Linked DNA regions of Methylobacterium currus. The protein of the gene in region 1 interacts with the protein of each later gene in a pairwise test. Links are inferred from orthologs where the notes say so. Each region holds a gene or a part of one and is shown on either strand. Other genes may lie near its edges. The genes, in order: gyrA and gyrB.

The links.
Region 2: the proteins of gyrA (region 1) and gyrB interact in binary tests that used the Escherichia coli proteins (3 or more experiments, as listed by UniProt). The link is inferred for Methylobacterium currus from one-to-one orthologs.

Annotation. Positions count from the first base shown.
Region 1 is NZ_CP028843.1:777,978-784,020, forward strand. Bases 1,535-4,886 are described here. They hold gyrA (DNA gyrase subunit A), read right to left. Parts: upstream 4,495-4,886; coding sequence 1,735-4,494; downstream 1,535-1,734. Other genes in these bases: DA075_RS03575 (L,D-transpeptidase family protein), read left to right, coding at 1,535-1,581; arsC (arsenate reductase (glutaredoxin)), read left to right, coding at 4,757-4,886. Also shown: DA075_RS03570 (extensin-like domain-containing protein), read left to right, coding at 1-393; more of DA075_RS03575, read left to right, coding at 469-1,534; more of arsC, read left to right, coding at 4,887-5,182; DA075_RS03590 (MFS transporter), read left to right, coding at 5,236-6,043. UniProt on the Escherichia coli protein: A type II topoisomerase that negatively supercoils closed circular double-stranded (ds) DNA in an ATP-dependent manner to maintain chromosomes in an underwound state.
Region 2 is NZ_CP028843.1:1,505,305-1,511,038, reverse strand. What follows is about bases 1,282-4,324. They hold gyrB (DNA topoisomerase (ATP-hydrolyzing) subunit B), read right to left. Parts: upstream 4,000-4,324; coding sequence 1,564-3,999; downstream 1,282-1,563. Other genes in these bases: DA075_RS06915 (aldo/keto reductase), read right to left, coding at 4,320-4,324; DA075_RS06925 (CinA family protein), read left to right, coding at 1,282-1,335. Outside these bases: DA075_RS06930 (bifunctional 2-C-methyl-D-erythritol 4-phosphate cytidylyltransferase/2-C-methyl-D-erythritol 2,4-cyclodiphosphate synthase), read left to right, coding at 1-838; more of DA075_RS06925, read left to right, coding at 835-1,281; more of DA075_RS06915, read right to left, coding at 4,325-5,282; DA075_RS06910 (MBL fold metallo-hydrolase), read right to left, coding at 5,294-5,734. UniProt on the Escherichia coli protein: DNA gyrase negatively supercoils closed circular double-stranded DNA in an ATP-dependent manner to maintain chromosomes in an underwound state.

The DNA.
Region 1 (6,043 bases):
ACCCTCACCTGCGTCGCCGCCGAGGCCTTGAGCCGCTGGAGCACCGAGGTGCAGGTGATCGCCGAGCGGACCCTCGGCAAGGCTGCTCAGACGTTCAAGATCGGCGGCTCCTACGAGTGCCGCGGCCAGAACCACGATCCGAGCGCCAAGCTCAGCGAGCACGCCTACGCAAACGGGGTCGACGTGATGGGCTTCACCTTCGAGGGCAGGGCGCCGGTCGCCGTGGGCGCGACGCGGGAGGGCACGCCCGAGGCGGCGTTCGAGGCCGCGATCAGGGCCCGTGCCTGCGGCTTCTTCCGCACCGTGCTCGGGCCCGGCTCGGACGCCGCCCACGCCAACCACCTCCATCTCGACGAGCGCGAGCGCCAGGCCGGCCACCGCCTGTGCCAGTGAGCGCGACAAGGGCGGGAACGGGGGAGGCGTCCGGCGCTTTAGGCCTTGCTGATTTCATGGTCAGGAGAGGGTCGGATGTGGAAGACGGCGAGGCTCGGGGCGGCTCTGCTGGTGGTGGGGTTGTCGGGCGCGGCCGGTGCCGCGGAGGCTCCCCTGACGCCGGAGGCGATCAATCAGGCGCAGTTCGGCGCCGGGGCGGCGAGCCAGGAGAAGGGCGCCAGGGAATCCGGCAAGAAGGAGACGAAGCCCGCCAAGGCCACGGAGAAGGCCACGGAGAAGGCCGATGAGAAGCCTGATGGGAAGCGCGCCGACCCGCTGACCGTGCGGGTGCAGGTGCTTCTCGACCGGGCCGGCTTCTCGCCCGGCGCCATCGACGGGCGGGACGGCGACAACTTGCGCGGGGCGCTCACGGGCTTCGCCAAGGCCAAGGGCCTGACCTCCTCCGGCCAGCTCGACGCGCCCGTGTGGCAGGCCCTGTCCGGCACCAGCCAGGACCCGGCCGTGACGCAGTACACGCTGACCGAGCAGGACGTCGCCGGCCCGTTCGTCGAGGAGATCCCGCCGAAGATGGAGGAGCAGGCCGACCTGAAAGCGCTGTCCTACACGTCGCCGGCCGAGATGCTGGCCGAGCGCTTCCACATGAGCAAGGGATTGCTGGAGGCCCTCAACCCTGACGCAGCCCTGACCAAGGCCGGCACGGTGATCACGGTCGCGGCGGTGCCGCCGCTGGAGACCGGCCGCATCCCCGGCAAGGAGCTGCCGCAGGCCCCGAAGGTCACCCGCATCGAGGTCGACAAGGATGCGCTCCAGGTCCGGGCCTATGGCGAGGACGGAGCGCTGATCCACCTCTACCCGGCCTCGATCGGCAGCGAGGAGAAGCCGGCGCCGAGCGGTGTCCTGAAGGTCGAGAGCGTCGCCTTCGACCCGACCTACACCTATAACCCGAAATACGAGTTCAAGGGCGTCGAGGCGAAGCACAAGTTCACCATCAAGCCCGGCCCGAACAGCCCGGTCGGCGTGGTCTGGATCGACCTCTCGGGCGATGACGGCTACGGCATCCATGGCACGCCCGAGCCGGAGAAGGTCGGCAAGACCGAGTCGCATGGCTGCGTCCGGCTCACCAACTGGGACGCGCGCGACCTGGCGAAGCACGTCGCGAAGGGCGCGACGGTGGATTTCGGGAAGTGAGCGGCGTCCTGCCGAGTTGAAACTCTCCTGGTCACGACCCCATGGGCTTCGGTGAAGCGGGAGAACATCCTCTGCGAAACACAAACGCCGTGTCCGTGAGCTTGATCGGCTCACGGAAACGGCGTGGCGGATGCGGCGGGAGAGAGAGGCCGATCAGGCTCCCTCGACCTCCCCCCCATCCCCCTCGACCTCGGTGTCCGCCTCGCCCTCGCCCTCGATGTGCTCCACCGACACCACCTTCTCGGTCTTGTCGGTGTTGAACACCGTGACGCCCTGCGAGGCGCGGCCGACCACCCGGATGTCGTCGACCGGAACCCGGATCAGCTTGCCGGCGTCCGTCACCAGCATGATCTGGTCGCTGGTCTCGACCGGGAAGGACGCGACGAGGGTGCCGTTGCGGGCATTGACCTCCATCGCCTTGATGCCCTTGCCGCCGCGATTCGACGTCCGGTACTCGAAGGACGAGGTCCGCTTGCCGTAGCCGCGCTCCGACAGGGTGAGGACGAACTGCTCCGCCGCCCCCATGGCGATGTAGCGGTCCTGCTCCAGGTCGATCGAGGCCGCGGCCTCCTCGGCCTCGGGCTCGGGCGCCGCCGGCAGCTCGATCGCCTCGCCGGTGGCGCGCCGGTCGGCGTTGGCGCGCTTGAGGTAGGCCTGGCGCTCCTCGGGCGAGGCCTCGAAGTGGCGCAGGATCGTCATCGAGATGACCTGGTCGTCCTTGCCCAGGTTGATGCCGCGCACGCCTGTCGAGTCTCGGCCCTTGAACACCCGCACGTCGGTGACGGGGAAGCGGATGCACTGGCCCGCCCCGGTCGTCAGCAGCACGTCGTCGGCTTCCGTGCAGATCTCGACATGGACGATGTGGTCGCCCTCGTCGAGCTTCATGGCGATCTTGCCGTTGCGGTTGACCTGCACGAAGTCGGACAGCTTGTTGCGCCGCACGCTGCCGGAGGCGGTGGCGAACATCACGTCCAGGGTCTCCCAGGACGCCTCGTCCTCGGGCAGCGGCATGATGGTGGTGATGCGCTCCTTGCCCTGGTCGAGGGGCAGGATGTTGACGAGCGCCTTGCCGCGGGCGTTCGGCGCCGCGAGCGGCAGCCGCCACACCTTCTCCTTGTAGGCCTGCCCCTGCGAGGAGAAGAACAGCACCGGGGTGTGGGTGTTGGCCACGAACAGGCGGGTGACGAAATCCTCGTCGCGCATCGACATGCCGGCGCGGCCCTTGCCGCCGCGGCGCTGGGCCCGGTAGGTCGAGAGCGGCACCCGCTTGATGTAGCCGGCGTGGGACACGGTCACGACCATGTCCTCGCGCTGGATCAGGTCCTCGTCCTCGACGCTCGAATCCCAGTCCAGGATCTCGGTCCTGCGCGGGGTCGCGTACTCGGCCCGCACCTCCGCCAGCTCGTGCTTGACGATGCCCATGATCCGGGCGCGCGAGCGCAGGATGTCGAGGTAGTCGGCGATCTCGTCGGCGAGCCGCTTCAGCTCGTCGCCGATCTCGTCGCGGCCGAGCGCGGTCAGGCGCTGCAGCCGCAGGTCGAGGATGGCGCGGGCCTGGGTCTCGGACAGGCGGTAGGTGCCGTTCTCGCTCACCCGGTGGCGCGGGTCGTCGACGAGGGCGATCAGCGGCGCGATGTCCTCCGCCGGCCAGTCGCGGGCCATCAGGGCCTCGCGGGCGGTGTTCGGATCGGGCGAGGTGCGGATCAGCCGGATCACCTCGTCGATGTTGGCGACCGCGATGGCCAGCCCGCACAACACGTGGGCCCGCTCGCGCGCCTTGTTCAAGAGGAACTTGGTGCGGCGGGAGACGACCTCCTCGCGGAAGTCGATGAAGGCCTGGATCAGGTCCTTGAGGTTGAGGAGCTCGGGGCGCCCGCCGTTCAGCGCCACCATGTTGCAGCCGAAGCTCGTCTGCAAAGGGGTGTAGCGGTAGAGCTGGTTCAGGACCACGTCGGCGACGGCGTCGCGCTTCAGCTCGACGACGATGCGCATGCCGTCGCGGTCGGATTCGTCGCGCAGGTCGGCGATGCCCTCGACGCGCTTCTCGCGCACCAGGTCGGCGATCTTCTCGACCAGCGACGCCTTGTTCACCTGATACGGGATCTCGGTGAAGATCAGCGCCTCGCGCTCCTTGCGCAGCTCCTCGATATGCGACTTCGCCCGCATGATCACCGAGCCGCGGCCGGTCATGTAGGCCGAGCGGGTGCCCGAGCGCCCGAGGATCGAGCCGCCGGTGGGGAAGTCCGGCCCCGGGATGATGTCGTTCAGGCCCTCGATGGTGATCGCCGGGTCGTCGATGAGGGCGATGCAGCCGTCGATCACCTCGCCGAGGTTGTGCGGCGGGATGTTGGTCGCCATGCCGACCGCGATGCCGCCGGCGCCGTTGACGAGGAGGTTGGGGAAGCGGGCGGGCAGGACCGCCGGCTCGTCCTTCGACTCGTCGTAGTTCGGGTTGAAGTCGACGGTGTCCTTGTCGATGTCCTCGAGCAGGGCCATCGCGGGCTTCGCCAGTCGCGATTCGGTGTAGCGCATCGCCGCCGGCGGATCGCCGTCGATCGAGCCGAAGTTGCCCTGGCCGTCCACCAGCATCAGCCGCATGGCGAAGTCTTGCGCCATGCGGACGAGGGCGTCGTAGATCGACTGGTCGCCGTGCGGGTGATACTGACCCATCACGTCGCCGACGATGCGGGCCGACTTCACGTACTTGCGGTCCGGCAGGTAGCCGTTCTCGTACATGGAGTACAGGATGCGGCGGTGCACGGGTTTCAGGCCGTCGCGCGCATCCGGCAGGGCCCGGCTGACGATGACGCTCATCGCGTAGGCCAGGTAGGACTGGCGCATCTCGTCGGTGATCGAGACGGGCTTGATGTCGGTCGCGGGCGGGGGGGCGCCGGTCGGGTCGTTCTCTGCCAAGGTCTGTCTCTCGTCGCGGCCCGCGCGGGCTCACACTCTCTCGCCGGACGGCTTAGCCGATTTGCGCTCCGGGTGCCAGCGCCAAAGCCCGGCACGGAGAGCGGAAGGCGAAGCAAATCAGCATCTTAGATGGGCGTTCCGGAGATGTTCCACAAGCCCGCCCGATACCGGTGGACGAGTGTCCCGCGAACTCGTTAGAGATTGGCAAAGGATGCGGGAGGACGGCGCCGGTGGCGGCCCGCCCGCCTGCGGGAGGCCGCCGATGGACGTCGTGATCTACCACAACCCGGCCTGCGGCACGTCGCGCAACGTGCTGGCGATGATCCGCAATGCCGGCATCGAGCCGCACGTCGTCGAGTACCTGAAGACCCCTCCGGCACGGGAGCTGCTGCGCCGCCTCCTCGCCCGGGCCGGCCTCACCGTGCGCGAGGGCTTGCGGAAGAAGGGGACGCCCTACATCGAGCTCGGCCTCGACGATGACGCCCTCACCGACGACCAGCTCCTCGACGCCGTCGCGGCCCACCCGGTCCTGCTCGAACGCCCGCTGGTGGTGAGCCCCCGCGGCGTGCGCCTGTGCCGCCCCTCCGAGCGGGTGCTGGACCTGCTGCCGCCGCAACAGGGCGAGTTCGTCAAGGAGGACGGCGAGCGCGTCATCGACGAGCACGGACGCCGGGTCGCCTCTACCTGACGCTCTGGGCCCGAGTCCCATGACCTTCCGGTTTCCATGACCTTCCGATTTCCATGATCGTCCAAGGACGCTGGCCGGTCATCTCGGCCCTCGGCATCGTGCAGATCCTCGCCTGGGGCTGCAGCTACTACCTGCTGACGGTGCTCGGGCCGTCGATCGCGGCGGAGACCGGCTGGGGTCTGCCCTGGATCTTCGGCAGCCTCACCGCCGGCATGCTGGCGGCGGGCGCCGTCGCGCCGCTCGCCGGACGGACGATCGGCCGCCTCGGCGGACGGCCGGTCCTGACGGTCTCGGCGCTGCTCCTCGCCGCGGGGCTGGTGACCTTGAGCCTCGCGCCGAACCTGCCGGTCTTCGGCCTCGGCTGGCTGGTGATCGGCGCCGGGATGGGGTCGGGCCTCTACGATGCCGCCTTCGCGACGCTCGGGCGGCTCTACGGCGCCGATGCCCGCCCGGCGATCACGGCGCTGACACTCTGGGGCGGCTTCTCCAGCACCCTGTGCTGGCCGCTCTCGGCCTTCCTGCTCGCGCATCTCGGCTGGCGCGGCACCTGCCTGACCTACGCCGCCCTTCAGCTCGGCGTGTGCCTGCCGCTGATCCTCGGGGCGATCCCGCGCGCCGCGCCGCGGCCGGTCGCGACCGGCGGCCGGTCCGACACGCTGTCGCTCGATGCGTCCGAGCGCCCGGTCTTCCTGGTGCTGGCCGCCATCGTGACCTGCACCGGCATCGCCACCTCGATCTTTTCCGTCCACCTGCTGACCCTGCTGCAGGATCGCGGCCTGTCGCTCGCGGCGGCGGTGTCCCTCGGCACCCTGGTCGGGCCGTCGCAGGTCGGGGCGCGGCTCCTGGAGGTCGCCAATCGCA
Region 2 (5,734 bases), 730 kb from region 1 along the record:
GGTGAGCGACACGATCAAGGTGGTCGAGCCGGACGGCCGGGTGCGCGAGACGCCGAAGCGGGAAGAGTTGCGCGCGGTGCAGACCCCGCAGGCGTTCCGCTTCGCCCTCCTCGCCGAGGCGCATGGGCGGGCCGCGGCGCAGGGGCACGACGGCTTCACCGATGACGGGGCGCTCGCCGAATGGGCCGGCCTGCCGGTGGCGGTCTTCCCCGGCGACCTGCGCAACCGCAAGATCACCCAGGCCGCCGACCTCATCGAGGCCGACCGCGCCTTCTTGCCGGAGCCTCGCTCCGGTCGCGAATCCGGGGATGATTCCGCCATGACCCTTCTGACCCGCCTCGGCACCGGCTTCGACGTGCACGCCTTCACGGAGGGCGACCACGTGTGGCTCGGCGGCGTGCGCATCCCGGCCGATCGCGGCGTGCTCGCCCATTCGGACGGCGACGTGGTGCTGCACGCCCTCACCGACGCGATCCTGGGCGCGCTCGCCGACGGCGATATCGGCGTCCACTTCCCGCCGAGCGATCCGCGCTGGCGCGGCGCCTCCTCCGACCAGTTCCTGGCCGACGCGGTGCGGCGGGTGACCGAGCGCGGTGGGGTGATCGATCACCTCGACATCACGGTCCTGGCCGAGGCGCCCCGCATCGGCGCCCATCGCGAGGCGATCCGCAGCCGGATCGCCGAGATCGCCGGGGTGCCGCTCTCGGCGGTCTCGATCAAGGCGACCACGACGGAGAAGCTCGGCTTCGTCGGCCGGGCCGAGGGCCTCGCCGCCCAGGCCGCCGCCACGATAAGGTTGCCCGCGGCGACCGTCCGGCTGCCGGAGGCGCGTCCGTGATGTTCGATGCCGCCCTCGTCACCCGCGCGAGCGTGCTGATCGCCGCCTATCGCGAGCGCCAGGCCCGCCTCGTCACCGCCGAATCCTGCACCGGCGGCCTCGTCGCCGCCCTGCTGACCGAGGTGGCGGGCTCCTCCCTGGTGCTGGAGCGCGGCTTCGTCACCTATTCCAACGAGGCGAAGGCCGAGATCCTCGGCGTCGACTTCAACCTCATCTCGGCCCATGGCGCGGTGAGCGAGCCGGTGGCCCGGGCGATGGCCGAAGGGGCGCTCGCCCATTCGCGGGCCGACGTGGCGCTCGCCATCACGGGCGTCGCGGGTCCGGGCGGCGCCACGCCGACGAAGCCCGTGGGCCTCGTCCATTTCGGCCTCGTCGCCGCCGGCCGGGCGACCCGGCACATCGAGCGCCGCTACGGCGATCTCGGCCGCTCCGAGGTCCGGCGTTGCGCCGTCGAGGACGCGCTCGGCTTCCTGGAGATGGCGCTCGAGAAGGTGTGAGGCGCGGGGCGGCGGTCGGTTCCTCGACCTCTCGCGACAACTTGCGGCCACGAGGTCCCGGTTCGCTGGGCGCGAACGTCGAAATGCGAGAGCCTGTCCGATAGGGCGGACCGACTTGTCACCCTCGGCGGTTATGGGTCCCGGGTTCCGCTTTCGCGGCCCCGGGATGACGCGGAGGGTGGCAATTCGGTTGGCTGACCCGACAATCTCCGAGACGGGTCGAGGGCTTCACACGTCGAGATTGGCCACGTTCAGGGCGTTCTCCTGGATGAACTCCCGGCGCGGCTCGACCACGTCGCCCATCAGCTTGACGAACAGGTCGTCGGCGTCGGTCGTGTCCTTGACCTTCACCTGGAGGAGCGAGCGCACGTCGCGGTCGAGGGTGGTCTCCCAGAGCTGCTGGGCGGTCATCTCGCCCAGCCCCTTGTAGCGCTGGAGCTGCAAGCCCTTGCGGCCGAGGGCCATCATGCCCTCGAACAGCGCGACCGGCCCGTGCAGCATCGTTTCGTCGCCCCGGCGCACCAGGGTGACGGGGGCGCCGTAGATCTCGCTCAGGTTCTCGGCCCGCTCGTCGAGGCGGCGCGCCTCCTGCGAGTGGATCAGCGCCTCGTCGAGCACCGCGACCTGGCGCACGCCGCGCAGGGTCCGCGACAGCACGTAGCCGCCGTCCTTGGCCTCGCCCTCCCAGCCCTGCTCGATCTCGTCCGCGATGGTGTTGAGGCGCCGGGCGATCTCGTCGGCCACCACCTCGGCCTCGTCCGGGTTGCCGGCCACCGACGGGCGCAGGGCGCCCGCGATCGCCGCCTGCTCGACCACGACGCGGTCGTAGCGCGAATGCATCCCGTGCAGGACCTGGCGCACGCCGCGCGCCTCGTCGACCAGGGCCTTGAGCTGCGGCCCGCCGAACTCGGTGCCGGTGGCGAGCTTGAGCACCGCCCCGTCGACGCCGCCGTCGATCAGGTAATCCTCCAGCGCCCGGTCGTCCTTGAGGTAGATCGAGGTCTTGCCCTTCTGGGCTTTGTAGAGCGGCGGCTGGGCGATGTAGAGGTGGCCGCGCTCGATCAGCTCCGGCATCTGGCGGAAGAAGAACGTCAGCAGCAGGGTGCGGATATGCGAGCCGTCGACATCCGCATCGGTCATGATGATGATGCGGTGGTAGCGCAGCTTGTCGGGATTGAAGGCGTGGGCGCCGTCCCGGCCGATCCCGGTGCCGAGCGCGGTGATCAGCGTGCCGATCTCCTGGCTCGACAGCATCTTGTCGAGCCGCGCCCGCTCGACGTTGAGGATCTTTCCGCGCAGCGGCAGCACCGCCTGGAAGGTGCGGTCGCGGCCCTGCTTGGCCGAGCCACCGGCCGAGTCGCCCTCGACCAGCAGGATCTCGCATTTCGACGGGTCGCGTTCCTGGCAATCCGCGAGCTTGCCGGGCAGCGAGGCGATGTCGAGCGCGCCCTTGCGGGTGGTGAGATCGCGCGCCTTGCGCGCCGCCTCCCGCGCCGCGGCGGCGAGCGCCACCTTCGCGGCGATGACCCGCGCCTCGTTCGGATGCTCCTCGAGCCAGGTGCCGAGCGTCGCGTTCATCACGCCCTCGACCGCCGGCCGCACCTCCGAGGAGACGAGCTTGTCCTTGGTCTGCGAGGAGAATTTCGGGTCGGGCACCTTCACCGAGACCACCGCGGTCAGCCCCTCGCGGCAATCCTCGCCGGTCAGCGCGACCTTCTCCTTCTTGGTCACCCCGCTCGCCTCGGCGTAGCCGGTGATCTGGCGGGTCAGCGCGGCCCGGAACCCGGCCAGGTGGGTGCCGCCGTCACGCTGCGGGATGTTGTTGGTGAAGCACAGCACGTTCTCGTGGAACGTGTCGTTCCACCACAAGGCGACCTCGACGCCGATGCCGTCGCGCTCCTGGCGCAGGACGATCGGCGCCTCGATCTGCGGCTCCTTCGCCCGGTCGAGGTAGCGCACGAAGGCTTCGACCCCGCCCTCGTAGACGAGCTCGTCGCGCTTGTGCTCGGCGTGGCGGGCATCCGTCAGAACGATGCGCACGCCGGAATTGAGGAAGGCGAGCTCGCGCAGGCGCTTCTCCAGCGTCGCGTAGTCGAACTCGATCATCGTGAAGGTGTCGGGCGAGGGCAGGAACGTCACCTCGGTGCCGCGGCGGTCGCCGGCCGGGCCGACGACGGCGAGCGGCGAGACCGCGTCGCCGTGGCGGAACTCCATCGCGTGCTCCTGGCCGGCGCGCCAGATGCGCAGGCGCAGCCAGGTCGAGAGGGCGTTCACCACCGAGACGCCGACGCCGTGCAGGCCGCCCGAGACCTTGTAGGAGTTCTGGTCGAACTTACCGCCGGCATGCAGCTGGGTCATGATGACCTCGGCCGCCGAGACGCCCTCCTCCGGGTGGATGTCGGTCGGGATGCCGCGGCCGTTGTCGGAGACCGTGCAGGAGCCGTCGGCGTTGAGGGTGACGGTGACGAGGGTCGCGTGGCCGGCCAGAGCCTCGTCGATGGCGTTGTCGACGACCTCGTACACCATGTGGTGCAGGCCCGAGCCGTCGTCGGTGTCGCCGATATACATGCCGGGCCGCTTGCGCACCGCGTCCAGGCCCTTGAGGACCTTGATCGAGTCGGCGCCGTAGGTGTCGGGGGTCAGATCGCGGGCGGGTTCGGCCATGTCGGTTCCTGGTGCGGGCGGGCGCGCGTCGCAGGGGCGCGGCCGGCGCCGGCGCCGATCTTGCGATTCGGCGCCGTCTGGGTCTCGTCGTGTCTCAAGGATCCCGGGCCGTGGCGGCCACGACCCCGTGCCTCCCTGATGTAAGCATTCCGCCTTGAAATTGCATCGGTTTTCGGCGCCGCAGGGGCACTTTTTCGGCGCCGCGGCGGGGGCTTTCCGGGGCCCGGCGGGGGTGGGCCGGACACCCCGTCCACCCCTGCCGGAAGATCACCGGGGTTACGTTTCGCCGCACCCCGTTAAGGATCCGCGAACGGGCCCTGTCAGCCCTTGAGCGAGCCCCGGCTCGCCTCCTCGAGCCGGGCCGCCGCCGCCGGGTCGAGGGCGAGGCGCACGCCGCCCAGGATCTCGTCGAGCTGCGCCACCGAGGTGGCGCTGGCGATCGGCGCGGTGAGGCCGGGCCGCGCCACGAGCCAGGCGATCGCGACCTGGGCCGGACTGGCGCCGTGATCGCGCGCCACCGCGTCGAGGAGGTCGAGGAAGGCGAGGCCGCGCGGGTTGAGGTAGCCCGAGACCCGGGCCTCCCGGGCGCGGCCCGACGCGGCGCCCGCCTGCCGGTACTTGCCGGTCAGGAAGCCCGCCGCGAGGGAGAAGTAGGAGATCACCCCGATTCCCTCCTCCCGGCACAGGGGCTCCAGCTCCGCCTCGTAGCCGGCCCGCTCGGCCAGGCTGTACTCGGGCTGAAGGCACTCGTAACGCGGCAGGCCCTCGCGGGCGGCCACAGCCAGCGCCTCGCGCAGGCGGGCGGCGGAATAGTTGGAGGCGCCGATCGCCCGCACCTTGCCGGCGCGGATCAGCCGGTCATAGGCCGCGAGCGTCTCCTCGAGCGGTGTCTCCGCGTCGTCGAGATGGGACTGGTAGAGGTCGATCCGGTCGGTCTGGAGGCGGCGCAGGGATTCCTCGACGGCCCGCTCGATGGAGGAGGCCTTCAGGCCCTTGCGGCCGTCTCCCATGTCCATGCCGACCTTGGTGGCGATGACCATGCGGTCGCGGGCCCGGCTCGCCTTGAGCCAGCGCCCGATCACGGATTCCGATTCGCCGCCCTGATGGCCCGGCGCCCAGCGCGAATAGACGTCGGCGGTGTCGATGAAGGTGAAGCCGGCCTCCAGCAGCCGGTCGAGCAGCGCAAAGGAGGTCGCCTCGTCGGCGGTCCAGCCGAAGACGTTGCCGCCGAAGCAGAAGGGCGGGACCGAGAGGCCGGAACGGCCCAGGGGACGCAGGTCCATGGCGGAATTTCCTACTGAATGAAGGGGTTCGACAGCCGCTCCTGGCCGATCGTGCCGGTCGGGCCGTGGCCGGGGATGAAGGCGACGTCGTCGCCGAGCGGCAGGAGCTTGGTCTTGATCGAGGCGATCAGGGTGCCGTGGTCGCCCCCCGGCAGGTCGGTGCGGCCGACCGAGCCCCGGAACAGCACGTCGCCGACCTGCGCGAAGCGGGCGTCCCGGCTCACCAGCACGACGCTGCCCGGGGAGTGGCCGGGACAGTGCAGCACGTCGAAGGTCAGCTCGCCGACCGTCACCGTGTCGCCCTCGTTCAGCCAGCGGTCGGGGGTGATCGCCTTCGCACCGCCGAGGCCGTAGGCCGCCCCGGTCTCGGGCAGGCTGTCGAGGAGCGGCTTGTCGGCGATGTGCGGCCCCTCGACCGGCACGTTCAGCGCGTCGCGCAGGTCGGCCGCGCC